Regions from separate parts of the Ruegeria sp. AD9 genome, predicted to be linked through region 4. Evidence: riboswitches for the same ligand, from Rfam matches in the RefSeq annotation. Region 4 holds a riboswitch; each other region holds the start of a gene.

Region 1 (7,255 bases), on a different contig from region 4:
TGGTCCGCCGGTCTCGGTTCCTGTCCTCGGGATAGACCGCCAAGATCTTCTCAGCTTCAAGATTTTCAACCTCTTCCGCCACTTCGCGCCTGCGCGTAGGTGGTTTATGGATGGTTTTAGGATGGTTTGGGGTCCACCGTGAACCCCGTACCCCGTTCACCGTGGACCCCGTACCGGGTTCAGGCTGGACGGGGTTCACAGTGACCCCCGTCTCAATATCGGGCTCGGCCGTGGGTTCGAGCCCGGCCACGCGCTCCAGAACAATGCGGTAAATGACGGTGTAGCCGTTCTTGCAGTGCCGCCGCCCTGTCTCGATCAGAATGCCTTCGCGCAGGAAGTCGATGATGGTGCGCTTAACCGTGCTCTCGCTAAGCTCTGTATGGCGCTGGATGGTCCCTTTGGAGCACCAGATACCCGAACCGTCATCGCTCGCCTTATCCGCCAGGAACATGATGATCTGCTTGCGCGCGGCGCTGCCAAAGCGGCGCTCAGCGCACTCATTTGCGATACGCCAGCTCATTGGACCACCTCGCCAGTCAGAGGCCACGAAAGAGCCGACTGAGCGTTTGCGGTACGGCACTGGCTCATGCTAATGTGCTGCGAAAGCTGACAGGCTTTTTCTATTTGGCCCCGGTTCACAGTTGCCGCTGTGACGGGGCCTTTTTCGTTTTGAACCGGCGAATTTGGCTTTGAAACTTTCGCTTTTTGTTCACTTTTTGTCTGGGGGTGTTTTGCACCCTTAAGCCGTTGTTTTCGCTTACGCTCTCTCTGGATTGCAAATCCGTGTACACCGGTTCGATTCCGGTACTCGCCTCCAACAACATCCAAATCGCTGACCTAACCCCGCAGTACACGCGTGCGACGCTCGGTATTTCAAGACGTTCAAGGCCCGCGATTCTGTCGAATTGCGGGCCAGATATGGCGTGTTTTTCGGAACACCTGCCTACCCCTGCTCGTTCAAGGGGCGAGATTTTGTCTGGTATGTGCTTTACGTTCAGGCGCGCCCTTGTGGCACAACCTCGTATCCCGGCTCCTCCGGCTCATCATCCGTCATTTCGGCAGGGAAGCCCGGGGCGGTGATATCCAGGCCGGTTGCCTCTTCCAGCCGCTTGATAATATTTGGTGAAAGCTCGCGTTCGCCATAGCGTGCGATACCATCGTTAAAGATGTTGATCATCACCGGGTTTATTTCCAGCGGCACCCCGGCGCGGTCGGCGACCTCCTGAAACAGACCGATATCCTTCTTCACCAGATCCATGGTGAAGGAAATATCGCGCGACCCGTTCAAGATGACCTGACTTTCGGTTTCGTGCACGAAGGACGTGCCGGACGAGATTTTGATCGCCTCATAGGTCGTGTTCAGATCCATCCCCGCAGCCTTTGCCGTAACCAGTGCTTCGGCGCAGGTGATCAGGTTGGCGGTGGCAAGATAATTGGTCATCACTTTCAGCACCGAGGCCGAGCCCAGTTCGCCGGTGTGCAAAACCCGACGACCCATTGTCGTCAGGAACGGCAGAATTCGTTCAAACGTTTCCCGGTCACAGCCCGCAAAGATCGAGATATTGCCTGTCGCGGCACGGTGGCACCCGCCAGAAACCGGGCAATCGACGGCCGCACCGCCGCGCGATATGACTTCGGCTCCCAAGCGTTTGACTTCGGCCTCGTCCGTGGTCGACATCTCCATCCAGATCTTGCCGGGGCCCACGTCGGGCAACATCTCCTGCATGACTGCGTCTGATGCTGCCGGAGACGGCAGACAGGTGATCACCGCATCGCAATCGCGCATCAACTGGGCGGGCCCCTCAGCCGCCTTTGCACCTTTGGCGACAAACTCGGCCACCAGATCCGCGTTCAGGTCATGCACAGTCAGATCAATGCCGTTGCGCAAAAGGGATCCCGAAAGCTTTCCGCCTACGTTACCCAGACCGATAAATCCCACTTTCATATGACGCATCTCCAAGTTCGTCGTTTTCCCGTCATGCGACCACATACCGAACACATTCTTCATGCCGCCGAACGACGCCTACAGGTCGCTTTTTTCTCCTTGGCTTATTTGTTGCGCGCGAACCGCTTGACAAGCGGGTCAGCGGTGCCGCATGTCCCTTTCGTTGGTGTCGGCGACAGCCGATGAAAAGGGAATGCGTCAACGGTTCATCCGCCAAGCGCAGCCGCCCCCGCGACCGTGACCGGAGAGGATGCCCAATGCCACTGGCCTGTGCCGGGAAGGCGGGACATCCGACAGAGCGACCGCTCTGGCATCCGCAAGCCGGGAGACCTGCCAACACCCGAAGTTGAAACCGGGCGGGGTGTTCCGGTGTCGGGTCCATGTGCAGACGTGGTGCCCGCATGAAACCCCGTCCCCCGCGAAGAGGATTTGGGGGGATGAGAGACATGAGCGAGAACGCACCGGTAGAGCTACTGGTCTGCACGACTTGCCGCCGGGGTCTGCCCGTCGAGGATGACGCTGAGCGACCCGGCACATTGTTGCACAAGGCCCTGGAACAGGCTGTCCTGCCGGATGGCATCATTCTGAAACCGGTCGAATGCCTTTCGAACTGCGATCAGGGCTGTTCCATCGTGCTTCGGGGCGGGCCGGATCGCTGGACCTTTGTTTACGAGAATCTGAACGAAATCGATCACGTCGATGTCATCATCGATGGCGCGACTAAGTATCTGGCCACAGGCGATGGTCTGGTGAAATGGCGCGACCGTCCTGAACATTTCCGCAAAAACTGCGCCTCGCGCATTCCCCCGATTGGAGCCTGAGATCATGTCGAACCTTGAAAAACTCCCCGTCACTGTGATCACCGGCTTTCTGGGCTCGGGCAAAACCACGCTGGTGCGCCATCTGATGCAGAACCCGCAGGGCAAGCGCCTTGCGATTGTTGTTAACGAGTTTGGCGATGTGGGTGTTGATGGCGACATCCTGAAGTCCTGCGCGATTCCGGAATGCCCTGCGGAAAACATCATGGAACTGGCAAACGGCTGCATCTGCTGCACCGTGGCCGACGATTTCATCCCGACCATCGAGGCGCTGATGGCGCTGGAACCGCGCCCGGATCACATTTTGATCGAAACATCCGGCCTTGCACTGCCCAAACCGCTGCTGAAAGCGTTTGATTGGCCTGATATCCGTTCGAAAATTACCGTTGATGGCGTTATTGCGCTGGCCGATGCCGAGGCCGTGGCCGCCGGTCGCTTTGCTCCGAACGTTGAAGCGGTGGATGCCCAACGGCTGGCTGATGACTCGATCGACCACGAAACACCCTTGTCCGAGGTGTTCGAGGATCAGATCTCGTGCGCGGATATCATCCTGCTGACCAAGCCCGATCTGGCAGGTCCCGAAGGTGTCGCGAAAGCTAAACAGATCATCGCCGCTGAGGCGCCGCGCCCGCTTCCCGTCGTCGAGGTTGCCGAGGGGGTCGTCGACGTACGTGTCGTGCTTGGCCTTGAGGCTGCCGCCGAAGATGACATGGACGCGCGCCCGTCACATCACGATGGCCATCACGATCATGAGCATGACGATTTCGAAAGCATCATCGTCGAATTGCCGGAACAGACCGACCCGGCGGAACTGGTTGCCAGGATTGAACGTCTGGCAACTGAGCTGAATATCCTGCGCGTCAAAGGCTATGCCGCCGTCACTGGCAAACCGATGCGCCTGCTGGTTCAGGCTGTCGGCGCACGGGTTCGTCACCAATACGACCGCCCGTGGGAGCCCGGTGAAGAGCGCCGCTCGCGCCTGGTCGTCATTGCCGAACATGACGACATCAAAGAGGCTGAGATCCGTGATATCCTAGTGGGTGTGACCGAGGTTGCCGAGTAAGTCATGCACGTCGTCTTTCGCGAAAGCCACGGGCTCGAGGAAACCGAGACCCCAACCGATCTGGGCCAAAGCCCGGCCGATCTGGTTGTGCTGTCCTTTTCCGACAGTGACCTGGGCGCTTTCGCGGCGGGCTGGCATCGCGGCGGCGGGCCTGAGGGGCGGATGCCCACGATGCGGCTGGCCAATCTTGCTGCATTGAAACACCCCCTGTCCGTCGACACCTATGTTGAACAGACACTTGAAGGCGCAAAGGGCATCCTGATCCGTCTGATCGGTGGCGTGCCCTATTGGTCTTACGGGTTGCAACAGGTTCTGGCACTGGCGCAGGCCAAAGGCATCGCGCTGGCCGTTCTACCGGCGGATGGGCGCGAAGACACTCGGTTGGATGAGTATTCGACCCTGCCCCTCTCGACCCTGCGGCGGCTGGCACATCTGTGTGATACCGGCGGAGAAGTCGCCGCGCAGGCCGCATTGGCCCAGATGGCGTTAGCAGCAGGGCTTTATGCCGGGCCGGTGATGGGCGCGAAAACCCTGCCCGAATGCGGTGCGTGGTGCCCGGAACAGGGTGTCATCCCGGTGGATTCCGCGTTCGAGAACGATGCGAAACGCATTCTCGTAACCTTCTACCGCGCTTATCTGACATCAGCAGACACAGCCCCGGTCGCGGCCCTGATCCGCAGCCTGCGCGCCCGCGGGCTCCAGGCGGTGGGTTTGTTCGCCCCGTCGCTCAAGGCCCCGGCCGCTGCCAACTGGCTCAGGGAACAGGTCGTTGCCCTGAGACCATCGGCCATCATCAACGCCACTTCATTCTCGGGTAAGGGCGCGTCTGGCACGTCGCCTCTGGACGCGGCGGATGTGCCGGTGTTTCAGGTCGCCCTCGCCACCTCGCGACGCAAGGCTTGGGCCGAGGCCGAACGCGGCCTGTCACCCGCCGACCTCGCCATGCATGTGGTATTGCCTGAAGTGGACGGGCGAATATCAGCAGGCATTGCCTCTTTCAAAGAGCCGGGCAAGCGCGATCCGCATCTGGAATACTCGCGTTTTGCGCATCGGGCCGAGCCGGACCGAATCGAGGCGATCATCGACCGGGTATCTGGCTGGCTTGCTCTGAATGATAAACCCAAGGCAGACCAGATCCCCGCGTTGGTCCTGTCCACCTATCCCGGCAAAGATTGGCAGATGGCCCATGCGGTCGGTCTCGACGCGTTGGCCTCAGCCGAAGCGATGCTGTCTGATCTTCACGGTGAAGGCTACGACATCACGGCTGCCGAACCGATTGCCGACACACTCTTGGACGCCCGGGTATCGTGGCCGCTTGAGGATTATCTGAGTGCACTCGCTGAATTGCCCGAGACCCTGCGCACCGATCTGCACACCGTATGGGGCGATCCCGAGCAAGACCCAATTTTCGCTCATGACGCGTTTCAATTCACTGCTTTGCGACGCGGCAAGGCGCTGGTCGCACTGCAACCAGAACGCGGAACACCCGAGCTGCGCGATGACGACTATCACGACCTTTCGCGCACCCCGCGCCATAGCTATGTCGCCTTCTATTTGTGGCTGCGCAAAGGTCTAGGAACGGATGCGCTGATCCATATCGGTGCGCATGGCACGCTGGAATGGCTGCCCGGAAAATCAGTCGCCCTGTCGGCAAACTGCTGGCCCGAGGCGCTGATCCGTGACCTGCCGGTGATCTACCCGTTCATCGTCAACGACCCGGGCGAGGCCGCGCAGGCCAAACGCCGGATCGGCGCGGTGACCCTGGGCCACATCCCGCCTCCCATGAAAGAAAGCGGAACGCCTGACCGGATGGTGCGGCTGGAAGCCCTGCTGGACGAATTTTCAAACGCGGACGGTCTTGACCCCAGACGCCGCGACCGGCTGCAGGAAGATATCCGGGAAGAAGCACAGGCCATTGGACTGGAGAACGATCTGGGTCTGGATCAGGCCACCAGCACCGCCGAAGCAATCACGCGCATTGACCGCTTTGTCTGCGATATCAAAGAAAGTCAGTTCGGCGACGGGCTGCACGTCTATGGGCGTGTACCGGACGTGACCGGCAGTTTCGACCCAGCCCCATCCGCCCATGCCGAACGCAAGGCCCTGATCAATGCGCTGGCCGGCAAGAGGATCGAGGCTGGCCCGTCCGGCTCGCCCTATCGGGGCCGCTTTGACGTGCTGCCGACCGGGCGAAACCTTTACACCACCGATCCGCGATCTGTGCCCACCCGCGCAGCTTACACGCAAGGCGTGAAACTGGCCGAGGAACTGGTACGGCGGCACTTGCAGGAGGAAGGTGATTACCCGAAAGGGCTGATTGTCGATCTGTGGGGATCGGCCACCATGCGCACTGCGGGCGAAGAATTCGCCATGGCCCTGCACCTGCTGGGTGTAAAGCCGGTTTGGGACAAGGGATCCGAGCGGGTTTCGGGTATCGAAGTTTTACCCATCACCGACCTGAGCCGCCCGCGTCTGGACGTCACCCTGCGGGTTTCGGGCTTGTTTCGCGATGTGTTCCCCACATTGTCAGCCCTTTATGGTCAGGCGGTTCGGGCTTTGTCAGAGCGTGATGAAGCGACCGACTGGAACCCCTATGCCGGTCACGCCCCGGCTACGCGGGTGTTTGGCCCGGCACCCGGCAGTTACGGCCTGAACATGACCCATCTGTCCGAGACCTATACGGACGAGGCGCGCGCCCAAGCCGGGGAGGCATGGCTTGAGGCCAGCTCGTACGCGCTGGAAGGTGAACACATCGCGCAGGACAAAGCGGGAATCACGGATCGTGTCGCCAATGCCGACAGTTTTGTTCACCTCCAGGATCTGACGGAAACTGACCTGCTGCTGGCCAACGACTATGCCACGCATGAAGCCGGTTTTGCCGCCGCCAAAAAGGTCGCTGGGGGCACCGCTCAGCTTTACCATCTGGACAACACCAACCCAGATAATCCGCGCGCCCGGACTCTGCCGGAAGAAATCAGCCGCGTCGTTCATGCCCGCGCTGCCAACCCCGGCTGGATTGCGGGGATGCAGCGCCATGGTTTTCGCGGCGCCGCCGAGATTGCTGCGACGCTGGATCACATGGCCTCTTTCGCGCATCTGTCCGGCACTGTCGCTCCGCATCTGTTTGATCTCTATCACGAAGCCACATTGGGTAATGAGGCCGTTGATACCTTTCTACAAGAGACCAACCCGAAGGCCCATCAGGCCATGCAAGACAGGTTCCGTGCATTGCTGGAAGCGGGGCTTTGGAACACGCGCCGGAATTCGATCCGGGCCGATTTGGAGGGTTTGAGATGAGTGCACCTATCGTTCAAGGCTGGTGTCCCGGCGCGCATCGCCCGATGATGTCAGGCGACGGGCTGGTCGTGCGGGTCCGTCCGCGTCTGGCGCGACTGAATGCCAGGCAGGCTATTGGCTTGTGCGAACTGG
Region 2 (7,255 bases), on a different contig from region 4:
AAGATCCTGACCGTGCCGGACTGTGCGCGCTGCAAGCCAAGCGTAATGCGCAGCAAGGTCGATTTTCCTGCCCCGTTCGGGCCCGTCAGCGACAGGCGTTGACCAGCGGACAGGCTGAGGCTGGCACCGTCAAGAACGGGTGGCAGACCGGCGTAGGCAAAGCAGATTTCTTCAAGCGCAATCAGTGTCATGCCAAATCCAGTATGATCAGACCCGCGCAAAGGGCACCAAGACCTGCGGCAAAAACGATGTCCCTTCGGGTCAGGGCAAAGTCCTGAAGCAGCAGCATACGGCCTGAAAACCCCCTGCACTTCATCGCATCAAGAATGCGTTCGGATCTTTCGATCGCGCGCACCAGCATCATGCCCACGAGATAGCCAAAGCTGCGATAGGTGTGCCAGTTTGTTGCCGGGCGAAAGCCGCGCACTTTCATGGCCGCGCGCAGGCGCAGGTATTCTTCCCGCAGAACCTCGATATATCGGATGGTGAACATCAAAAGGTGAACCAGCTTTTCGGGGCAGCGCAGGCGGTGCAGGGCGTGGCCAAGCGTGACCGGCTCCATCGTGCCGACCAGCACCATAAGGGACAGGATGACCGCGTTGGCCGTCAAGGCGATCTCGACCGCTTTCCAGAAGCCCTGCCAGCTTGCGGGAAACCCCCAGAGCGTAAACATCGGGTCGCCGGGCATGGAGAATGGCAACAACACCAGCATGAACAGGATGAACCCGTCCATCATGGCCATGCGTTTCAATGTCTTCCGCCAGGGCAGACGCGACGCGGCAAGAAGCGAAAGGGACACCGCCAGAGCCGCGCACAGCGCTGTCAGCGAGGACACCGCCACTGTCACCACCGCGAAGACAACCGCCATAACGATCCGCATCCTAGGATCAAGCGGGTTGATCGCGCCGCGCCGCTGCGCGCCCGCTTTGACCAGCGTGCTTTCCTGTTGTCCCAGAACATGCGCCATCAGGCCGCCAGCTTGCGGCGTGCCGCAAAGTAGAAGCCCAGACCAAACAGACCGACAATATATCCGATCCCACCCAGAACAGTTTGCAGATCATTTTGTTCGCGGTAAGCCGCGATTTCCCGACGCAGCGGGCGCAGCTCATCCCGCACGGCCCTGGCAATGACCTGTTGTTGTTCAGTGCTGAGCACCGCCGCTGTCTGGGCAGGTGCGTTTGTTGGCGGGGTATCAGGTTCCGCTTCAACGCCCATGATCCGGGCGACATCCGCAGCGGGCATGGTGACCTCGGCCACATGTCCGGCACCAAGGTTTGCAAAGAATGTATGGGCCACCGGCGCGTTTGGCGTGTAGATAAAAAACCCGTCTGCATCTGTTACGATACGGCCCAGCTCGGCTCCGTCCGGGCCGTTGACGATGACCTCGGTATCGCTTGCCATGTCGCCGTTGGAAAAGCCGATTTCGCCTTCGATGGCGTCACCGGATTTAAACACTCCGGCTATGACCTTATGCGCCAAGGCAGGTAGGGGTGCACAGCACAGCGCCAGAATGATTGCCAGATACCTCATGCGACCGCTCGTTTGACAAACAGCTCGGGCTTGACCTTGCGCGCCAGCAAAACCGCGAACCCGGTCAGGATCGCCTCAATCGCCATGACAGGAATATGTGCAAAGAAAACAAGCTTGGCCGCAGGCAGGAAGGCATCTCCGGACAAGGCCAGTGAAAACGCAACCATGCCGGTTGTGGCGGCAATGGCAAAGGCACCGCCAACCCCGCCCCATATCGCACCTTGCAGAGGTGAGCCGTGGGCGATCAGGCGGCTAAAGATCAGTCCGTCCAGAACCGCGGGCAACGCGATGTTCAGGGTGTTGATCCCCAATACCGTCAACCCGCCAAAGCCAAAGAAGACGGCTTGCAGCAAAAGCCCGACGAACAGGGCCGGGAATGCGGCCCACCCCAGCAAAAGCCCGGCCATACCGTTGAGGATCAGGTGCACCGACGACGGACCAATAGGAACATGGATCAGCGATGCCACGAAAAAGCTGGCTGACAGCACCCCCGCAGTGGGGATGCGATCAAGATCCAGCGACCTGAGGCCCATGGCAATTCCACCCGCCGCAGCGACGGCACCGCCGATCACGACCGGGTTGGACAAGGCTCCGTCAACGATATGCATCTACGGTTACTCCAAATCCCAGGCGCGGATCCAGATGACCGCGTCCTGGCTGAGTTCTTTGCCATTGTGTTCGGTCACGGGACCGGCGCCGAGCGCTGCAAAACCCCAATATCCGGCTTTTGGAACGCCGAATGTGAAATACCCGTTATCATCCGAAGTTGCGACCAATGCACCACCCGGCAACGGCGAGACGGTCGGGGCCGAAGCAGCCGTGCTTTCCATGTCCGGTTCTGCGGCCATGTACTCGATCTCGATCTCGGCACCCGCAACCGGTTGGCCTTCTGCCATAACCCGACCCGTAAAGGTCGAACCCGCGATGATGTTGGTCGGTTTGTTGAGCGGGATGATCTCAACCGGCAAGCCCACCGGGTTCATCCAGTCGGTCGGCAATTCGTTGCGGTTCAGGAATGCCTTGGCGATCTGCTGGATATAGATATCCTCAGACCCCTCGTAATAGGGCTGGGGAACTGTCACCAGCACATAGTCGCCCGACCGTTTGACCGGAACATAACCCTTGAATGCCGCGCCTTCGTTTTCCCCACCGGTGAAACGCACGGGTTCCAGAGTGTCCAGCAGGTCGGTTTTCTGACCGTTGTGGATCACGTAGAATTCCTGCGGCTTGTCCAGATCCATGACATGCCCGTTCGAGAACGGATGCCAGAAGATCAGCTTGACCGGAACATTCCCCGGTGCGTCGATCATGGTGTCAGAGGTGTATTCCAGCAGGAAATGCGCATTTGCCATCGCTGGAAGCGCCATCGCCACAGCGGCTGCAGAAAGCAGCTTGGTCATCAATAGTCGTCCTTGTCCCTTCGTACCAACCCCGGTACGAGATGCGTTTTGACTGCGGGGACGTCCAAGCTAAGCTGCTTTTTCAAGCATCCTGCTCCGACGCACATCCCGTCGCCGATTAGGAGTGCCCTTGTCAAAGGCACATGTCCGGCAGGTATCCTGACTTGCGGGTCAAAGCGTTGGGCTGGCCTTCCCGGATTAACTCCAGTGGCACTTCAGCCCTGCTCGCCGCTTACAGTTGCGGGTGCAGTTGCGGAATTAGGCCAAAGCCCGCACCGCATTCCCTTTTGATTCCAGAGCACGCCCCGGAACCGAACATGCCGAGCGGCTTGCCAGACTTCTTCGGCGTCCGTCAACGATCAATTGCGCTGGCTGTCAAAAAGTTTAGCGGGCAATGCCCTTTTTCCGGCGGATCCGCTTTGGATAAAGGTCGGGGTTTTCAGGGATGAACCTACCCTTCGAGCAGGTATCTTTCCGACAATGGCAAACTGGCCGCCCCCAATGAGCGGGCATCCGGGCCTGCCGTCCCCGCCAACACCAAAGGCCGTTCCAGCCCGGTCAGGTTCAGGTCGGATAGTTCGACCTCAACCAGTTCCACCAGCCGCGCCTTAATGCCTGCGGGCATCCAGCCATCAATCTTGACACATTCGAAGTCGATCAGGCTGCAAGATGAGACTGTGGCATGGGCGATCCCGTGCGCCGCTTGTTTCAGCCAGTTCTCAAGGTGGGTTTTCGGTACGTCCCAATGCTGTGTCGTTTCCCAAATTGAACCGGCTGTTGCGGCATTCTCACCTGTCGCGCGCTCCAGTACATAAAGACTGGCGACATCTATCAACGGTTTCACTCCGCCTGCGTCGTCCGGCACAGGCAATGGACCAAGCGCACCGGCATTTCCCCGCCCCGAAAAGATGGAGCCGTTCAGAACCACCCCGCCCCCAATGAAGAAGCCCACATAAAAATACAGGAAATCTCGTGGGCCTTCCGCCGGGCCAAAGACCAGCTCGGCACCGCAGGCGGCCGTTGCGTCGTTCTGTAGGAATACCGGCAAGTCATAGCTTGAGGCCAGTGCGCCTTTCAGGTCCGCGTCACGCCACGGATCCATTTTCTCCTGCGGAACCTGCAATGTCTGCGCCCAGTCCCAAAGGTAGAACGGCATCGCAATCCCAAGACCCGCGATCCTGCCGCGCGCTTCGGGCGACAGCGACGTCATCACTTTGTCGAGGCTTTCCTTGGAAAAGCTCAGTGTCGCCTCGGGCGTCGGAAAATCATAAGTCCGCCGCTCACGGTGCCTGACATTGCCAAGGAAATCCGTCAGCACCAGCTCGGTACTGCGCCGCCCGACTTTGAGCCCAAAGAAATACGCGCCATCCGGATTCAGGCGCATGGGAACCGAGGGCTGCCCGACTTTTCCCCGGATCGGTTCGCCCCGCAGAAGCAGCCCATCGGTTTCCAACTGGCGCATGATGACCGAAACCGTCTGTGCCGACAGCCCGGTCATCCGCGCGATCTCAGATTTTGCAAGGGCCTGATGGCGCCGGACCAGTGACAGGACAAGCCGTTCATTTCGGGCCCGCATTCCGCTTTGATTGGTGCCGCGCATGTCTGGCTCGCGTACGCCAGCGGTATTGTCCAAAGAGTTGTTTGCAGACACGGCCATCCCCTTCGTGACGACAATGTTGAAACCCTTCCTTTCTGTCAATAATAAATAAGAGTGATTTATTTATTGACTCAAAATTCGAATCTTGTGATGGTTTTCACGTTCGATCGGGCCGGATTTCGCCCGATCAGACGTATGCCCTGACGGGCATTGGGAAAACTGGGAGGACTACCGATGAAACTTGCGAAACTTGCAGGCGCTACGGCGCTGGCGGTTACGGCCATGGCAAGCAGTGCAATGGCCGAAGGTGAAACCGTTTGCCTGATCACCAAGACGGATACCAACCCTTTCTTTGTCAAAATGAGAGAGGGCGCGACAGCCAAAGCCGAAGAGCTTGGCATGACGCTGAAGGCCTTTGCCGGCAAAGTCGACGGCGACCACGAAACTCAGGTTCAGGCCATCGAAACCTGCATACTGGATGGCGCAAAGGGTATCCTGCTGACCGCGTCAGATACGTCGTCTATCGTTCCGGCGGTGCAGCAGGCCCGCGATGCCGGGCTGCTGGTGATTGCGCTGGACACCCCGCTTGAGCCTATCGACTCGGCCGACGCGACCTTTGCCACCGACAATTTCCTTGCGGGGCTTCTGATCGGACAATGGGCAAAAGCCACTCTGGGAGATGCGGCAAACGACGCCAAAATCGCCACGTTGGACCTTGCGGTCAGCCAGCCCACTGTGGATGTGCTTCGCAATCAGGGGTTTTTGCAGGGGTTTGGTGTTGATCTGGCCGATCCGAACGTGATTGGCGATGAAGACGACCCGCGCCTTGTTGGCAGCGATGTCACCGCTGGCAACGAAGAAGGCGGCCGCCGCGCGATGGAGAACCTGCTGGCCAAAGACCCGACGATCAACGTGGTGCACACCATCAACGAACCGGCGGCAGCGGGTGCTTATGAGGCGCTTAAGGCTATCGGGCGCGAAAATGACGTGCTGATCGTTTCCGTCGATGGCGGCTGCCCCGGCGTGCAGAACGTGGCGGACGGGGTCATCGGCGCAACATCCCAGCAATACCCGCTGCTGATGGCATCGCTGGGCGTTGAGGCTGTCAAGAAATGGGCGGACGAAGGGACGAAACCCGAGAACACACCCGGTAAGGACTTTTTTGACACTGGCGTGGCGCTTGTGACGGATAAGGCCGCCGACGGCGTCGAGTCCATCTCTGTTCAGGAAGGCATGGACCTCTGCTGGGGTTAAGCTGAACGTGTGGAAGGCCGCCACGCGGCCTTCCACTTATCAAAACCACCCACACGCCCGAAACCTTGCTAAAGTCGTCATAAACCTGACGCTTTGGGGGAAGTTCCATGTCCGATTCTTCACGACAAGCTGACGATTTCGAAACCGCCGCAAAAGGCAGCCCGGAGCAAGTCGCCGAGTTTGACGATCACCAACGCGGATTTGTCGGGACGGTTCAGCATTTTCTGCATGTGAACCCGTCGCTGGTCCCGCTGATTGTCCTTGTCGCTGCCATCGTCATCTTTGGTGTCTTATTAGGCCCCAAGTTCTTTTCGCCCTTTGCGCTGACATTGATCCTTCAGCAGGTTCAGATCGTCGGGATTGTGGCCGCGGCACAAAGCCTTGTGATCCTGACCGCAGGCATCGACCTGAGTGTTGGGGCCATCATGGTGATGTCGTCGGTTGTGATGGGGCAGTTTACCTTCCGCTATGGAATGCCGCCGTCGGTTGCGATTGTGTGCGGCCTTGCTGTTGGCTCGGCAATCGGGGCCTTGAACGGGTTTCTGGTCAGTCGCATCAAGCTGCCACCTTTCATCGTCACCCTTGGCATGTGGCAGATCGTTCTTGCGGCGAATTTTCTTTATTCACAAAACGAAACGATCCGGTCGCAGGAAATCGAGGAACACGCCGCCATCCTGCAACTGTTTGGTGCCAAGTTTAACGTGGGCGGAGCGGTGTTTACCGTCGGGGTGGTCTTCATGCTGGCGCTGATCCTCGTCCTTGCATACGCGCTGCGGCACACGGCCTGGGGCAGGCATGTCTATGCCGTCGGGGATGACCCCGAAGCGGCAGAGCTGTCCGGTGTCAACGTACACCGCACGCTGATATCCGTGTACATGCTGTCCGGCCTGATCTGCGCCTTTGCGGGCTGGGCCCTGATTGGTCGGATCGGGTCGGTTTCGCCAACCTCGGGGCAGCTGGCCAACATTGAAAGCATCACGGCGGTCGTGATCGGGGGGATATCTCTGTTTGGCGGTCGCGGGTCTATTCTGGGGTCCCTGTTCGGTGCCCTGATCGTGGGCGTCTTTACGCTTGGGCTGCGGTTGTTGGGCGCGGATGCACAATGGACGTTCCTGCTGATCGGCATCCTTATCATCGCAGCGGTCGCGGTCGACCAGTGGATCAGAAAGGTGGCAGCCTGATGGAACCCATTCTCAAAGGACGGAACCTTGTGAAACGCTATGGCAAGGTGACTGCGCTGGATCACTGCGACTTCGATCTGATGCCGGGTGAGATTCTGGCGGTGATCGGCGACAATGGCGCGGGCAAGTCGACGCTGATCAAGGCAGTGTCCGGCGCAGTGACGCCAGACGAAGGCGATGTTTGGCTGGAAGGTCAAAAGGTGAATTTCCATTCCCCGATCGATGCGCGTGAAGCCGGTATTGAAACCGTCTACCAGACGCTTGCCATGTCCCCTGCCCTGTCGATTGCGGAC
Region 3 (7,255 bases), on a different contig from region 4:
CGCTGGCCGCGTCGTACCAAACCAGAAACGCACCCCCGCCCAGACCAGAGGATTGCGGCTCGACCAGCCCCAGCACGACCTGCACAGCCACCATCGCATCCGCGGCAGACCCGCCCGCGCGCAGCACTTTGGCCCCGGCCTCCACCGCCAGCGGATTGGCCGCAGCTATCATCCAGTTTTCGGATGTGACCGGAACTCCCTCAAGCTTGGCTTCGAGGGCTGCAATAACCTCATCGGTCATCGCCTGAACCTGCCCCTCTGTCGCGCCCTCAGGGGCGACGGCGTCGGCTGTTTCCTGCGCGAACCCCGGTGTCGAAATAGTAAGTGCGGTAGTAAGCAGCAGTGCTGAAACATGTCTCATCTGTTCTAACCCTCCAATACAATCTTTATTTTCAATCCTGTAAGGATTTTGCCCCCTCTGCAACGATCAGGCATGGTAGCGTGTTATCACAGCGAAGTTTCGCCATATCCGCTATGGTTCGGTTTCTTCGGCGCGACGATCCTGATCATAGCGGGTCATTCCGGTGAATTCGGGCAGCCACGCCTCGCGCCGTGTGGTCCAGCATTCATATGTCGGTGTGAATTGGTCAGGCGCGTCAAGGCTCCCCAAATACACTTCGACTTCGGCACCGCTTCGGGCAAATACCGGAGATCCGCAATCCGGGCAAAAGTACCGGTCAGAATAACCTTTCACATTGCCGGTGATCTTAACCGCATCCGCCGGGAAAATGGCTGCCGCATAAAACAACGCGCCATGGTGTTTGCGGCAGTCCAGACAATGGCAAATCCCGACGCGAAGAGGACGGCCCGAAGCCTTGATGCGCAGATTTCCACAGCGGCATCCCCCTTCAAACAAATCCATCCATGATCCTTTCCGACGCGTCAGAGCATCGCAGGCACAACCTGATCCGGTGGGCGGTGGCCATCTTCGAAGGTTTTGATGTTGATGATGACCTTTTCACCCATCTCAACCCGCCCCTCCAGCGTGGCCGACCCCATATGCGGCAGTAGAACCACGTTGGGCAATTGCCGCAAGCGCGGGTTCACACTGGTTCCCTGTTCGTAGACATCCAGCCCCGCGCCCGCAATTTCCCCCGTACGGATCATCCGGGTCAAAGCGTTCTCGTCAATAACCTCACCCCGCGAAGTATTCACGATCACTGCCGAGGGTTTCATTAGCTTCAGGCGGCGCGCGTTCATCAGGTGGAAGGTCGACGGCGTCGATGGACAGTTGATCGATATCACATCCATACGCGCCACCATCTGATCCAGGCTTTCCCAATAGGTCGCCTCCAGTTCTTGCTCAATCTCTGGGCGCAATCGGCGGCGGTTGTGATAATGGATCTGCATACCAAACGCCTTGGCGCGGCGGGCCACGGCCTGTCCGATCCGGCCCATACCCAGAATTCCCAGTCGCCGCCCGCCAATGCGACCACCCAGAAACGCGGTGGGTGCCCACCCGGTCCAGTCGCCTTGCTGCATGACGCTCAACCCTTCGGGAATGCGCCGTGTCACAGCGAGAATCAGGGCCATGGTCATATCTGCCGTGTCGTCGGTCAGCACGCCGGGCGTGTTGGACACCAATATGCCGCGCTGCCGCGCCGTCGCCACATCGATATTGTCGACACCAGCCCCGTAATTGGCGATCAGCCGCAGCTTTTCACCCGCCTGACCCAATAGCCCGCCATCAATGGTATCGGTCACCGTGGGCACCAGCACATCGGCATCCTGCACCGCTGCTACTAATTCCTCACGCGTCATTGGGGTGTCGTCGTCGCGCAGGCGCACGTCAAACAATTCGCTTAACCGGGTTTCTACTGCCTCAGGCAACCGTCGCGTAACAACAACACTTAAACGTTCTCTTGGCACCTCGGCTCTCCCACTGCTTTGCAAACGGACGCGCGCCATGGCATCGTGGCGCAGGATAAGGCGGGGCACAAGAACCCCAATGGCATTGAGTCGACCTTTTTTCAAAACCGGATCAACAGGCATAAGAGCGGGCAGTCAGTGAGTGGCATTCTACCTGTAAAACGCCAATCTCTGGCGGCAGTTTCCGTATTTCTGGTCATGTTCGGTGTCTGTGCCGCACATGCCGAGGTCAAACGCGGTTCGGTCACCAACCTACCCCTGCCCCGCTATGTTTCGATGAAGGCAGCCGAAGGCAACGTGCGACGCGGACCATCCCTAACCCACCGAATCGACTGGGTATTCAAACGGCGCGGCATGCCGCTGCAGGTCACCGCCGAATACGGAAACTGGCGCAAGGTTCAGGACCGCGACGGCGCGGGTGGCTGGGTTCACTATGCCTTGTTGTCTGGCGTTCGAACGGTGCTGATCGAATCCGAGATGCTGCCTGTTTATGCCCGCCCCGATCCAGCCTCGCCCGTGAACGCTCATTTCGAGACCGGAGTAGTGGCGCGCCTTGGAACCTGTTCGCAGGACTGGTGCCGGATCACCGCTGGCGGATACCGTGGCTGGACATTGAAATCGAACCTTTGGGGCGTCGATCCTTCCGAAATTCGGGAATAGGCGAAAGACGAATTCCGGTATCCGCGGTTGCGCATCGCCCTGAAAAAGCGCGACAAGGTGTTTGAGTTACCGGCCCAATCGCCGCTTAACTCGACCTAAATGGAGGACGCTATGCGCGCAGTCACTTATTCAGCCTTCGGAGACGCTGTCGATGTCTTGCGTATACAGGATATTCCCCTGATCCAGCCTGAACCAGGTGAAGTCACGGTCGAGTTGTCCTATTCCGGCGTAAACCCCTCGGATATCAAGGCCCGTGCGGGAACCCGGCCGGGTGTCACGGAACCCCCGTTTCCGCTGATCGTTCCGCACAGCGACGGGGCTGGAGTCATCACAGCGGTTGGTGATGGAGTACCCGCGGCGCGGATTGGCCGGCGCGTGTGGATTTGGAACGGGCAATGGCAGCGCGCATTTGGTACAGCTGCCAGCCACATCACCCTGCCCGAATCTCAGGCTGTCGAACTGCCCGAGACAGTGTCACTTGAAACCGGGGCAATTCTTGGAATTCCGGGCCTAACCGCAAGCCATGCGGTGTTCTCGGGCGGCGCACCGGGCGGGCAAACCATATTGATCCATGGCGGGGCGGGCACCGTCGGGTATCTGGCTGTGCAGCTTGCCAAATGGGCCGGAGCCAAAGTGATCGCAACGGCCAGCGCCCGCAACTTTGACCGGGTCAAGGCAGCTGGTGCGGATGTCGTGCTCGACTACACCGGTGAACACCTTTCGGATCAGATCCTCGATGCAAATGATGGGCATGCAATCGGTCGAATCGTCGATGTCGAATTTGGACAGAACCTTGCCACCAACATTGCCGTCATCGCCGAAAACGGCCGTATCAACGCATATGGATCTGCCCGGAATATGACACCTGTCTTTCCCTTTGGACCCATGATGTTCAAGGCCGTGACGCTCGAAGCGGTTCTGATCTACCTGCTGCCCGCGGACTTGCGCGCCACCGCAATAAAGACATTACACAAGGCACTGACTGATGGCGCACTGATCTGCCCCGTTCACAAGGTCTTTACGTTGGAAGAATGCGCTGCGGCCCATGCGCTGGTACAAGAAGGCAACCGTACCGGAGCGGTGTTGATCGATACCAAATGAGGGGCCTTCAAAAAAAATTTACGGCGCTCGCTTTTTTTGCAAAACGCTCTTGAACCCTGCCATCAACAATCGTAGATAGCCGCTCACCGTTGGGGTGTAGCCAAGTGGTAAGGCAGCGGTTTTTGGTACCGTGTATCGTAGGTTCGAATCCTACCACCCCAGCCATGATTTTCCTATATATCACACACCGACGTCCTCGGGGCGGATTGTAGCGCCTTCTCAGCGGCTTGTCTGACGTCAGCACCATGTTGAGACGCGCAGGTTCATGCCCTTGGGAGAAAATGGGAAAGACCCCCGAGTTTTTTCTTGCCGCAGAGTAAGTGTTAAGGTACCCGCGTTTTACCGGTCCCGATGTGGCTAAGAGGGAATCCGAGGTGCCTTTTGGTGCCAACCGGAACTGCCCCCGCAACTGTAGGCGGCGAGCGCTGTCCATTCCGTCACTGGGCCATTTCGGTCTGGGAAGACAGGACAGACAAAGACCCGTCAGTCAGGAGACCTGCCGGTATGAAACCGAAACACACCGGGCGGGGTTGTCCGGGGAGGTTGCCGAAGAAACGCGCCGGGCGGGCTATGTACCACTCTGCGCTCACAGCAGGCAGAAAAGCGTCTGTTGCTTCGGTAAATGCCCATTCACCCGTTCTCTGGTCATTGACACATGGAGATCGATTGTCATGTTTCTACGCACTGGCCTGATTGGCCTTTCCTTGCTGGCTACCAGCGCTGCCGCCGAAGGAAACTTTCCCTTAACCATCGAAAACTGCGGTCACTCGGTCACGTTTGACGCGCCAGTGACGTCGTCAGTCACGGTCGGCCAAGCCGCGACCGAGGTGCTTTATGCTCTGGGTCTGGGCGAGCAGGTTCTTGGAACCTCGGTCTGGTTCAACGAGGTGCTGCCTGAATATGCCGAGGTGAATGCCAAGGTAGAGCGTCTGGCAGACAATGATCCCAGCTTTGAAAGCGTTGTTGCCAAGCGGCCGGGACTGGTCGCAGCGCAATATGAATGGCATGTCGGACCCGAGGGCATCGTCGCCACGCGTGAGCAATTTCACGAACTGGGTATTCCAACTTACGTGATGCCTGCGGATTGCGTCGGCAAAGACAATACGGTCGGCGGTGATGGCACCCGCCTGCAAGCGTTCTCGACCGATACGCTGTATCAGGGTATCGAAGAACTGGCGGCAGCCTTTGATGTGTCCGAACGCGGCACGGACCTGGTTGCCGAGTACAAGGCCCGTGAAGCCGCAGCCGTCGCCAAGGCGCAAGCCGTGAAGCTGGACGATGTGTCCGCCGTATTCTGGTTTTCCTCTCCTGAAATGGAAAGCGATCCGTTTGTGGCCGGGCAGAAGGGCGCACCGGGATACATGATGAGCACATTGGGCATCCGCAACGTCGTCGAGACGGATGAAGAATGGCCAACAGTGGGCTGGGAAACCATTGCCAAGGCCAATCCGACGGTGATCGTGATTGCCAAGATGGACCGCCGTCGCTTTGCTGCGGACGACTACCTGAAAAAGCTGGAGTTCCTGCGCGCTGATCCGGTGACCAGCCAGATGGATGCGGTCAAGAATGACCGGATTGTCGTTATGGATGCGCAGGCCATGGACGCCACCATCCGCGCAATCCCGGCACTGGAGGATCTGGCCGAGAAGCTGGATACCATCGGAAACAACTTGTGAACGAGGTCGCCGCAATCTTTCGGCAGGGTTTCAAGGCCGCGTGCCTAACTGTGCCACTGTTGATTGCGGCGGTCCTTGCGGGCGCGATGATCGGGGAAACCTCGTTGTCGCCCGATTTGGTTCTCTCCGTTCTGGTCAACAAGCTGGCCGGAGCGGACCTGCCCGTCGACCCAATTGATCAGGGTATTATCTGGAGCTACCGGATTCCTCGCGCTCTGGTCGCTGCGTCCTGCGGTGCCGGTCTGGCTGTCGCAGGGGTCGTGTTGCAGGCATTGCTGCGAAACCCGTTGGCTGACCCTTATATTTTGGGCATTTCTGCCGGGGCCTCGACGGGTGCCGTGGCTGTTACCATCGCTGGTTTGGGCGGGGGAGCTTTGTCGCTGTCTTTTGGCGCGTTCAATGGCGCGCTTTTGGCTTTCGGTTTTGTCGCGTTGCTGGCCCGAGCCTCCGGCGCAGGCGGCGGGCGGGCTGCGACGGCGCAAATCGTTTTGGCGGGAATTGCCGGGTCTCAGTTGTTCAATGCGCTAACGGCCTTCATCATCGCCAAATCCGCCAATGCCGATCAGGCGCGCGGGATCATGTTCTGGCTGATGGGAAACCTCAGTGGCGTGCGCTGGCCGGATGTATATCTGGCCATTCCGGTGGCCCTTGCCGGCTGGCTTATTTGCCGCTTTCACGCCAGAGCTTTGGACGCATTTATTTTCGGCACTGATTCAGCGGCCTCGCTGGGCATACCGGTGCGGCGGGTGCAGGCAACCCTGATCTTCGCCACCGCGCTGACAACAGCGGTCATGGTTTCGATCGTCGGGTCCATCGGCTTTGTCGGGCTGGTCATCCCTCATGCTGCCCGGTTCCTTGTAGGACCGGGGCATCGCAGGCTTATCCCAACGGCCGCCTTGATCGGAGCGGTCTTCCTGATCGGCGCCGATATAGTGTCGCGCATCATCATCCCGGGTCAGGTTCTGCCGATTGGGGTGGTTACCGCCCTGATCGGTGCGCCTGCCTTTGCCGTAATTCTGGTGCGCGGCCAGAGGAACGCCCAATGAAGATCGAGGCGCAAAACCTGACATTTTCGGTTCGCGGCAAGACTTTGCTGTCAGACGTATCGTTTGTCGTGGAGCCCGGCGAAACACTGGCTTTGGTCGGACCCAACGGTTCGGGCAAATCAACTCTGATGCGCCTGTTGGCGGGTTTGGCACGTCCGGTTTCGGGAAAAGTCGTCATAGCGGGCCATCCCGTTTCGCATTTGTCGCGCAGACAGATTGCCCAACGGATTGCCATTGTTGAACAACAGGCTGATACAGCCGAACGCGTAACTGCACGGTCCGTGGTCGAGCTGGGCCGCACGCCCTGGCTGTCGGCCTTACGGCCCTGGCGCGCCGAAGATACCAGACAAGTCGACAAAGCTCTGCAAACTGTGGAAATGGCCGATATGGCACACAGAGAATGGGCAACATTGTCTGGAGGAGAGCGCCAGCGGTTGCACATCGCGCGTGCATTGGCGCAGCAACCGGGCCTTTTGCTTTTGGACGAACCGACCAACCATCTGGACATACATCACCAACTGTCGATCCTGGACTGTGTTCGAATTCTAAAAGTGACAACGGTGATGGCACTGCACGATTTGAATCAGGCAATGGCCTGTGATCGCGTGGCTGTTTTATCAAAAGGACAGCTGGTTTCTCTTGGCCCGCCTGAACAAGCCTTGTCTTTGCAAACCGTTTCAGAAGTTTTCGGTGTCAAAGCACAGTGGGGGTATAGTGCCGGCGGGACGGAACGGTTTCTGTCCTATCATCTGGACTGACGGATCCCGATCGCTTCTGGTCGCACAGGATATCAGCGTCGTCAGCGCGCCATACCAGATAAGTACAATCTACGGCCTCGAAGGCGTATTCCGACGGCGAGCAAGCTTGATCTGGGTTTCCTCACAAACTGCAAAATTGCTCGTC
Region 4 (7,255 bases):
TGCTGCTGGGCTCGGATGGCAGGGGATTTGAACGCATTCGCCTGACGCTCTGACGGGTTGTCTTTTCCCGATGCCTTCCCTATATCCGGACTCGAGAGGTTGGCGCGGGCGAGCGCCTCGCCAACCTGGTCAGGTCCGGAAGGAAGCAGCCACAACGAGCCCCGCTTGGGTCGATGTCCAACCTCTCACTTCGTGAACCACAGCCACAGGAGGGCTTTATGATTGTAGTGAAAACCCTTCGGGCAGACTGGTTCTGATTTACCGGAATCACCGGACTGCCTGAACACACGACCTGCGGATGCGCGCTTGCCATCCGTTGGCATTGCTGTTTCTGAAAACAGGCAGATAAATGTCTTATACGCTTTCGGACCTGGGATGGTCCTCTTACTTTGCCGCGCAGCATGCGGTTTTTCCTTCTGACACGCCCTTTCGTATCGCATCGGTACATCGGGACCGTCTGATCGGGCTGAGCCCGGATGGTGATATCCCTTTGCTGACACCGGATAATCCGACCGGTTCATATGCCGTTGGGGATTGGGTCCTTGCCGACGCCGAAAACCGCGTGCGTCACATTCTGGACCGGCGCAGCCTGCTGCAACGCAGGGCTGCCGGTACAGGTGCCGCAACACAACTGATAGCAGCCAATGTCGATGTGTTGTTCATCGTCAGCTCGTGCAACGCCGATTTCAACCTGCCCCGGCTGGAACGTTATCTGGCGCTGGCACATCAGGCCGGATGTTATCCGGTCGTTGTCCTGACGAAAGTTGACCAGTCGGATGACCCCGGCAGTTTCTCGGGACAAGTGCAATCTCTGGACCCTTTTTTGTCGGTACTGGCGATCAATGCGCTAGACCCGGCAGATATCGAAAAGGTTCTGGCATGGTGCCCCAAAGGCCAGACCGGCGCGCTGGTCGGGTCGTCGGGCGTGGGTAAAACGACGCTCAGCAACGCCATGACGGATCAAAACCTCGCCACGTCTGGAATTCGCGAAGACGACGCACGGGGCAGGCACACGACAACGGTGCGCGCGTTGCACCGGATGGGTAACGGTGGCTGGCTGATCGACACGCCGGGAATGCGCGCATTGCGTTTGTTGGACGCTCAGGACGGAATCGACAACGTGTTCTCGGACATCACAGAGCTTGGCCAAAGCTGCCGCTTTTCGGATTGTCAGCACGAGACCGAGCCCGGCTGTGCCGTGCAGAACGCAATAGGCAAGGGCGTTCTTGATCCGGCGCGGCTGGACCGTTGGCGCAAGCTGCGGCGCGAAGATCAGCGAAACTCGGAAACCGTTGCGCAATCGCGGGCGCGGGACAAGGCGTTCGGCAAGATGGTCCGCGGTGTCATGCAGGACAAGAAGCTTCGCAAACGGCCATAGCTGCAAGGTGTTATGGAAAACCTGCGTCGCGTCTGATCAGGCGATCAGGCGCGGCCAGACCGCTGCATTGCGCCGGGCAAATGCGCCTATGTGACCAATCTCCGGCAGCCCAAATTCGGCAGGCTTCAGAAGGTGGCGTCTGGCCCCGGGGCCATACAGATCGGCAAGGCGCCAAACCGCCTCGGGCGGAACCATCTGGTCGTCTTCGAACGTGAACAGATCCACAGCTGTTCCAGAACTGCCCCAATGCGCATCAGGCAAATTCTGCCCGATCTCGGGAACGTAGCTAAGAGGAGCTGTGCACCATTTGCGCCATTGCCAGTAGACCGAGGCGGGCAGGTCCGAGCCAAACCCGATTGCTTTGCCAGGCAGATAGCCAAGCGCCCGCACCATCAGCGGTGCATGGCCATACCAGAACAGCCCCGCCAGCCCCCGATAGGGCCATGGGTGATCTTTCAAAGTCACCAGCCCCGAACACACACAGATCATACGGTCAATCTGGTTGATATCCGGCTGCACCGGCCCCAGCATCGCACCGACCGAATGGCCGATGGTCCAGTGCTGCGCCTTTGGAAACCGCCTGCGCATCTCGGCCCGTGCCGCCGGCATATCGATCAATGCCCAATCCGCCATTGTAGCACGCGCGTCTTTCAGGCGGCCGACCAACGAAAGCCCGTAGTCCCGATAGTCATAGGTCAGGCAAGCCATCCCCCGCTTGGTAGCCAGCCATCGCGCAAAATGGCGATAATAGTCACGCGGCACACCTGTAGCACTGTTCAGCACAACAACGGTTTCCGGCTCACCCACAGGCCGGTACAACCGCGCCGACAAGGTCACGGACCCTGACGGAAAGCTGAAATCTTCGATCAACACCGTCTGTTCCGTATCCAACATGATCCCGGCTTTCACTGAAACAATCGGTTTGCCTGCCTTCAATGCCGACGACACTAGGCCGGAACATAATCCGCATCCAGCATGACCAAACGTCCGGCCTAAAGATCGGCTTGACTCGGAACGCGATCAGACGCTAGCGGTTGTGTGATGGTTTCCGGCCCCTACAAGAGGTCGGGATGAAAAGGGAACACGGTGCGGTTTGTCTGGTCACACAGACATCAACCAAGTCCGCGACTGCCCCCGCAACTGTAAGCGGTAAGCAATGCCGAAATACCACTGGCCTATGGGCTGGGAAGGTCGGCAGAGCAATGACCCGCAAGTCAGGAGACCTGCCATCGGAACTGAAACCGAAACTCGGGCGGGGTGTCCGGGCAGGTCCTGACGGCGAAATGCTGTCCCACCTGCCCCAATATTCCAGCCCACCACGCGCGGAGGGCGCAGGATGATCTGGAAGACAAAATCACACGAATACAGCGCAACGGTGTGCCAGCGGACAGGGAAAACCTGCCCGGCTTTGGCGCGACTGGCCCGCTCGATTTCGGAAGCCATGGCGCAGGCGGTTTCGGTCACCAGCGAGGATTTCGAATTTGAAGGCAGCAGCGCGCTGTCACATTGCGCAGAAGGGTGCATGGCAACGATCAGAGCGCGATCCGACAGCGTTCGCATTTTCTGTGGAACACACCCTGACACGGCAACTCGGGATCTGGATGCCTATGCTGATTTGATCTTTGGACCTACATTCAGCACGCTGCCCTCGGGCACCATCGCGAACCTGCCTTGCGCCATGATCGAGGTTTCAACGATCCGCCCCCAAAAAACCGGCTACGCGCCACAGCAGCTTTCAGCTTGATCCCACTTCCACCTGTGCCGGGGTGATCCGGGACGCCCAGGCCAGCTGCGCATCGGTTTCGACAGCGCAGGGGCGCACGGCCCGCAAGCGGTCCAGTGCGTCGCTGGCGCGTTCACCGCATTCAACCATCAGTCGCAGAATAATCATCCCGGACCTGCCGCACCCCCCACGGCAGTGTACAAGGACCCGGCCACCGCCCGACAGTGCGTGTCGGGCGGTGGCGCTGACCTCTGGCCAGGCCTTCCGAACCGCTTGCGTTGGCGCTCCAAAATCTTCGATCGGCAGGTGAACCCACCGGCTGGCCCGGCTTTGGATGTCACTGCCAAAGTGCTGCGCGCCATCCTGAAGCATTTCGACATCCGTCGTCATTGAAATCACAAGGCCCGGTTTCCACGCCGCAATCGTATCCAGATCGGTGGCGTAATCCCCGCCACGCCCTGGCATTGAAGTAAGGGCAAGCGTTCCGCCTCCGACCTGCAGAGCAAAAATGACCAGCTGCGACATGAAGTGCGTCCTCCCCCAAGGTACTCTTTAAGAAATGAGCCATTAAATCCGCTGGACCAGTTTAGTTGGAAACCAGCCCGTTTCTGAAACAAAAAATCATCACGCCCCACAGTGGACGCGGACTGCCGCCGCCACTACGCTGTGCCGAAGCACCGAATCCGAGCGAGTAGACATGACAGACACGCCCAGCCCCGCCTATCAGGTTCTCGCCCGCAAATACCGCCCGGAAACCTTTGCCGACCTGGTGGGTCAGGATGCCATGGTGCGCACCCTGAAAAACGCTTTTGAAGCCGACCGGATTGCGCAGGCCTTTGTCATGACCGGCATTCGCGGAACGGGTAAAACCACCACGGCACGGATCATCGCCAAGGGCATGAACTGTATCGGACCGGATGGAACCGGAGGGCCGACAACAGAGCCTTGCGGTCAGTGCGAGCATTGCATCGCGATCATGGAAGGCCGCCATGTCGATGTGATGGAAATGGATGCCGCCAGCCGTACCGGCGTCAACGATATCCGCGAGATCATCGACAGTGTCCGCTATCGCGCAGCCAGCGCGCGCTACAAGATCTACATCATCGACGAGGTTCACATGCTCTCGACCAGCGCATTCAACGCGCTGCTCAAGACGCTCGAGGAACCGCCCGCACATGTGAAGTTCATCTTCGCGACCACCGAGATTCGCAAAGTGCCAGTCACGGTTCTGTCGCGGTGTCAACGCTTTGACCTGCGCCGGATTGAGCCCGAAGACATGATCGGTCTGCTGCGCAAGATCGCCGGGGCCGAGGGCGCGCAGATTGCCGACGACGCACTGGCGCTGATCACCCGCGCTGCAGAAGGGTCGGCCCGCGACGCGACCTCATTGCTCGATCAGGCAATCTCGCACGGGGCCGGTGAGACGACGGCAGATCAGGTCCGTGCGATGCTGGGTCTAGCGGATCGAGGTCGTGTTCTGGACCTGATGGACATGATCCTGCGCGGTGACGCGGCAGGAGCGCTTACTGAACTGAGCGGGCAATATGCGGAAGGCGCAGACCCTCTGGCTGTGCTGCGCGATCTGGCCGAAATCACGCATTGGGTGTCCGTCGTAAAGATCACACCCGACGCGGCCGAAGACCCGACGGTTTCCCCCGACGAACGCACACGGGGCCAGCACATGGCCGAGGCTTTGCCGATGCGGGTTCTGACCCGGATGTGGCAGATGCTGCTGAAGGCGCTGGAGGAAGTCTCTGCGGCGCCCAACGCGATGATGGCCGCCGAAATGGCTGTTATCCGACTGACACATGTCGCCGATTTGCCCAGCCCCGAAGAACTGATCAAACGGCTGCAAGACGCCCCACCTTCGCCACCCGGCGGGCCGGGCGGGGGCATGTCAATGTCCCGGCAGGCCCCGGTGGCAACGCAATCCAACGCGACCCCGCCGCCTGCCTATGCATCGCCCCCGCGCGGCGCGGGTGGCGCACCGGTTGCCGCGCTGGCGCAGGATGCCCAGACGGCCCTGGCCCGCTATCCAACCTTCGGACATGTGGTGGAACTGATCCGCACAAACCGCGATGTGAAACTGCTTGTCGAGGTGGAAAGCGGCATGCGCCTTGTGTCGTACCAGCCCGGCCGGATCGAATTCACCCCGACGCCTCAGGCACCGTCGGATCTGGCGTCGCGATTGGGCTCTGCCCTGCAACGCTGGACTGGCAATCGGTGGGCCGTCTCCATTGTCTCGGACGGGGATGCGGCGACCATCGCGGAAGTGCGGGACCGGGCCGAAATAGCCCTGAAAGCCGAGGCCGAAGAGCACCCGCTGGTTCAGGCCGTGCTGACGCAATTCCCCAAGGCAAAGATCATTCGGATCGAAACACCTGAACAGCGTGCCGCCAAGGTTGAGACCGAGGCCCTTCCCGAAGTCGAAGATGAATGGGACCCCTTCGAAGAGGATTAGCCCCAGGCCCGTGGGTCCAAGTTTCAGGAAACCGGCATACTCACCCCCTTTCACGATGAAACTGAGGGAGGGAATGCGGGCGCATAAATGATCGGCCGGCGACGCTCTGATCTGGACAGGCGGGAGACCTCTTGTGCCGCCTGCCTGCGGTCCGTATTTAGAACCAAACAGAAACACAGGAGACGACTGATGCTGAAAGGACTCGGCGGGCTTGGCGGACTGGGCGACATGGCAAAGATGATGAAATCCGCACAAGACCTGCAAACCAAGATGACCGAAATGCAGGAAGAGCTGAACAACATGATGGTTGTCGGCGAATCCGGTGCAGGGCTGGTCAAGGCAACGGCCACAGCCAAGGGTGAACTCAAGGGGCTGGACATCGACCCGTCCATCTTCAACGGCGACGACAAGGAAGTGGTCGAAGACCTGATCCTGGCCGCCATCAAAGACGCTCAGGCCAAAGCTGCCGAACGTTCACAGGAAGAGATGGGCAAGCTGACCGAAAGCATGGGCCTGCCCAAAGACATCAAGCTACCGTTCTGAGCTTCATCTTTTCCCAAATACTCCCGCCGGAGGCTTCCTCCGGTGCAAAGCAGGACAGGCCATGGGAACGAACAGCGAAATCGACAATCTGATCGATCTGATGGCCAAACTGCCGGGGCTGGGCCCGCGCTCGGCCCGCCGCGCGGTGCTGCACCTGATCCGCAAACGCGCTCTGCTGCTGACGCCCCTGTCAGACGCCATGCAGCAAGTGGCCGTCACCGCCCGCGAATGCCTGAATTGCGGCAATGTGGGCACCACGGATATCTGTGACATATGCAATAGCGAGGCCCGAGCGACCGGCGAACTCTGCGTGGTCGAAGACGTCGCCGACCTCTGGGCGATGGAGCGGTCAGGGGTCTTCAAGGGCCGCTATCACGTGCTGGGTGGCACGCTGTCTGCACTGGACGGGGTCGGCCCGGACGAGCTGCGCATTCCCCGCCTCAGGGATCGGGTCCTGGCCGAAGGGATCACCGAAGTGATCCTTGCCCTGAACGCCACCGTCGACGGCCAGACCACCGCCCATTACATCGCGGATCAGCTGGAAGGCCAGGTGCGCCTGACCTCACTGGCGCAAGGCGTGCCCATCGGCGGAGAGTTGGATTATCTGGATGACGGGACGATCACGGCGGCGCTCAGGGCGCGTAAGGAATTGTAGACTGACGTGGGGTGTTACACCAAATGTACGTGTCTGTCTCCTGGCTGTCTTTTGTAAGCTTATCCAGGGTTAACTGCTTCAAAAAAGTTTAACTTTGCGGGAATACCCACGCCCTCCGGCTTCTCGAATACCCTGAATTTTTCCATAACGGCTTCTTGTATTGCCGCGACATCCGCATCCGTTCCACAATACTTTTTTAGAATTCGCGCTGCTGGTCCTATGTTGGAAGCCAAGTCAGCAACTTTTTTGAGCGGTCCTTGATGTTTTAGTGTGATCGCCGAAACTTCTCCTGTCACATTTCTGAATCCTGCTTTTTTCAACACATCGACAACGTAATCGATATCCTGAAAACCCAGCGGTCCCGGTGCGTTGGGATCAGCAGGATCAGGTGGACCCAAACGTGAAACTGCCGCTTTGCACGGAGCATCGAACCAAGGGTTTATTGCCATTGGAGCCCAAGCCGCTACAATCAAACGCCCCCGCGCCCGCATGTGC

What was found. Region 4 has a riboswitch for cobalamin ahead of ACR0AM_RS18840 (hypothetical protein). Riboswitches for the same ligand answer to the same signal wherever they lie in the genome.
Region 1: linked by a shared signal. The riboswitch ahead of ACR0AM_RS02685 (DUF1636 family protein) and the one ahead of ACR0AM_RS18840 (hypothetical protein) in region 4 are both predicted to bind cobalamin.
Region 2: linked by a shared signal. The riboswitch ahead of ACR0AM_RS20070 (DUF4198 domain-containing protein) and the one ahead of ACR0AM_RS18840 (hypothetical protein) in region 4 are both predicted to bind cobalamin.
Region 3: linked by a shared signal. The riboswitch ahead of ACR0AM_RS03930 (ABC transporter substrate-binding protein) and the one ahead of ACR0AM_RS18840 (hypothetical protein) in region 4 are both predicted to bind cobalamin.

What each region holds. Positions count from the first base shown of each region.
Region 1 covers NZ_JBQFZP010000001.1:543,763-551,017, forward strand. The annotation lists gene ACR0AM_RS02675 (hypothetical protein) at 1-520, opposite strand, end outside; gene ACR0AM_RS02680 (NAD(P)-dependent oxidoreductase) at 995-1,990, opposite strand; cobalamin riboswitch at 2,093-2,297, shown strand; gene ACR0AM_RS02685 (DUF1636 family protein) at 2,392-2,766, shown strand; gene cobW (cobalamin biosynthesis protein CobW) at 2,771-3,826, shown strand; gene cobN (cobaltochelatase subunit CobN) at 3,830-7,123, shown strand; gene ACR0AM_RS02700 (cobalamin biosynthesis protein CobG) at 7,120-7,255, shown strand, end outside.
Region 2 covers NZ_JBQFZP010000024.1:12,190-19,444, reverse strand. The annotation lists gene ACR0AM_RS20090 (energy-coupling factor ABC transporter ATP-binding protein) at 1-191, opposite strand, end outside; gene cbiQ (cobalt ECF transporter T component CbiQ) at 188-967, opposite strand; gene ACR0AM_RS20080 (cobalt ABC transporter permease) at 967-1,530, opposite strand; gene cbiM (cobalt transporter CbiM) at 1,527-2,138, opposite strand; gene ACR0AM_RS20070 (DUF4198 domain-containing protein) at 2,145-2,930, opposite strand; cobalamin riboswitch at 3,063-3,261, opposite strand; gene ACR0AM_RS20065 (ROK family transcriptional regulator) at 3,382-4,587, opposite strand; gene ACR0AM_RS20060 (substrate-binding domain-containing protein) at 4,762-5,781, shown strand; gene ACR0AM_RS20055 (ABC transporter permease) at 5,889-6,962, shown strand; gene ACR0AM_RS20050 (ATP-binding cassette domain-containing protein) at 6,962-7,255, shown strand, end outside.
Region 3 covers NZ_JBQFZP010000002.1:185,231-192,485, reverse strand. The annotation lists gene ggt (gamma-glutamyltransferase) at 1-361, opposite strand, end outside; gene ACR0AM_RS03955 (GFA family protein) at 473-862, opposite strand; gene ACR0AM_RS03950 (2-hydroxyacid dehydrogenase) at 883-1,869, opposite strand; gene ACR0AM_RS03945 (SH3 domain-containing protein) at 2,068-2,529, shown strand; gene ACR0AM_RS03940 (NADPH:quinone reductase) at 2,641-3,630, shown strand; tRNA gene ACR0AM_RS03935 (tRNA-Gln) at 3,721-3,795, shown strand; cobalamin riboswitch at 3,957-4,148, shown strand; gene ACR0AM_RS03930 (ABC transporter substrate-binding protein) at 4,302-5,306, shown strand; gene ACR0AM_RS03925 (FecCD family ABC transporter permease) at 5,303-6,352, shown strand; partial or broken gene ACR0AM_RS03920 (ABC transporter ATP-binding protein) at 6,349-6,859, shown strand.
Region 4 covers NZ_JBQFZP010000018.1:46,640-53,894, forward strand. The annotation lists gene ACR0AM_RS18820 (bifunctional 2',3'-cyclic-nucleotide 2'-phosphodiesterase/3'-nucleotidase) at 1-53, shown strand, start outside; RNA gene ffs (signal recognition particle sRNA small type) at 93-191, shown strand; gene rsgA (ribosome small subunit-dependent GTPase A) at 350-1,378, shown strand; gene ACR0AM_RS18835 (alpha/beta hydrolase family protein) at 1,415-2,272, opposite strand; cobalamin riboswitch at 2,405-2,623, shown strand; gene ACR0AM_RS18840 (hypothetical protein) at 2,715-3,122, shown strand; gene ACR0AM_RS18845 (protein-tyrosine phosphatase family protein) at 3,114-3,626, opposite strand; gene ACR0AM_RS18850 (DNA polymerase III subunit gamma/tau) at 3,799-5,562, shown strand; gene ACR0AM_RS18855 (YbaB/EbfC family nucleoid-associated protein) at 5,752-6,105, shown strand; gene recR (recombination mediator RecR) at 6,167-6,760, shown strand; gene ACR0AM_RS18865 (class I SAM-dependent methyltransferase) at 6,820-7,255, opposite strand, start outside.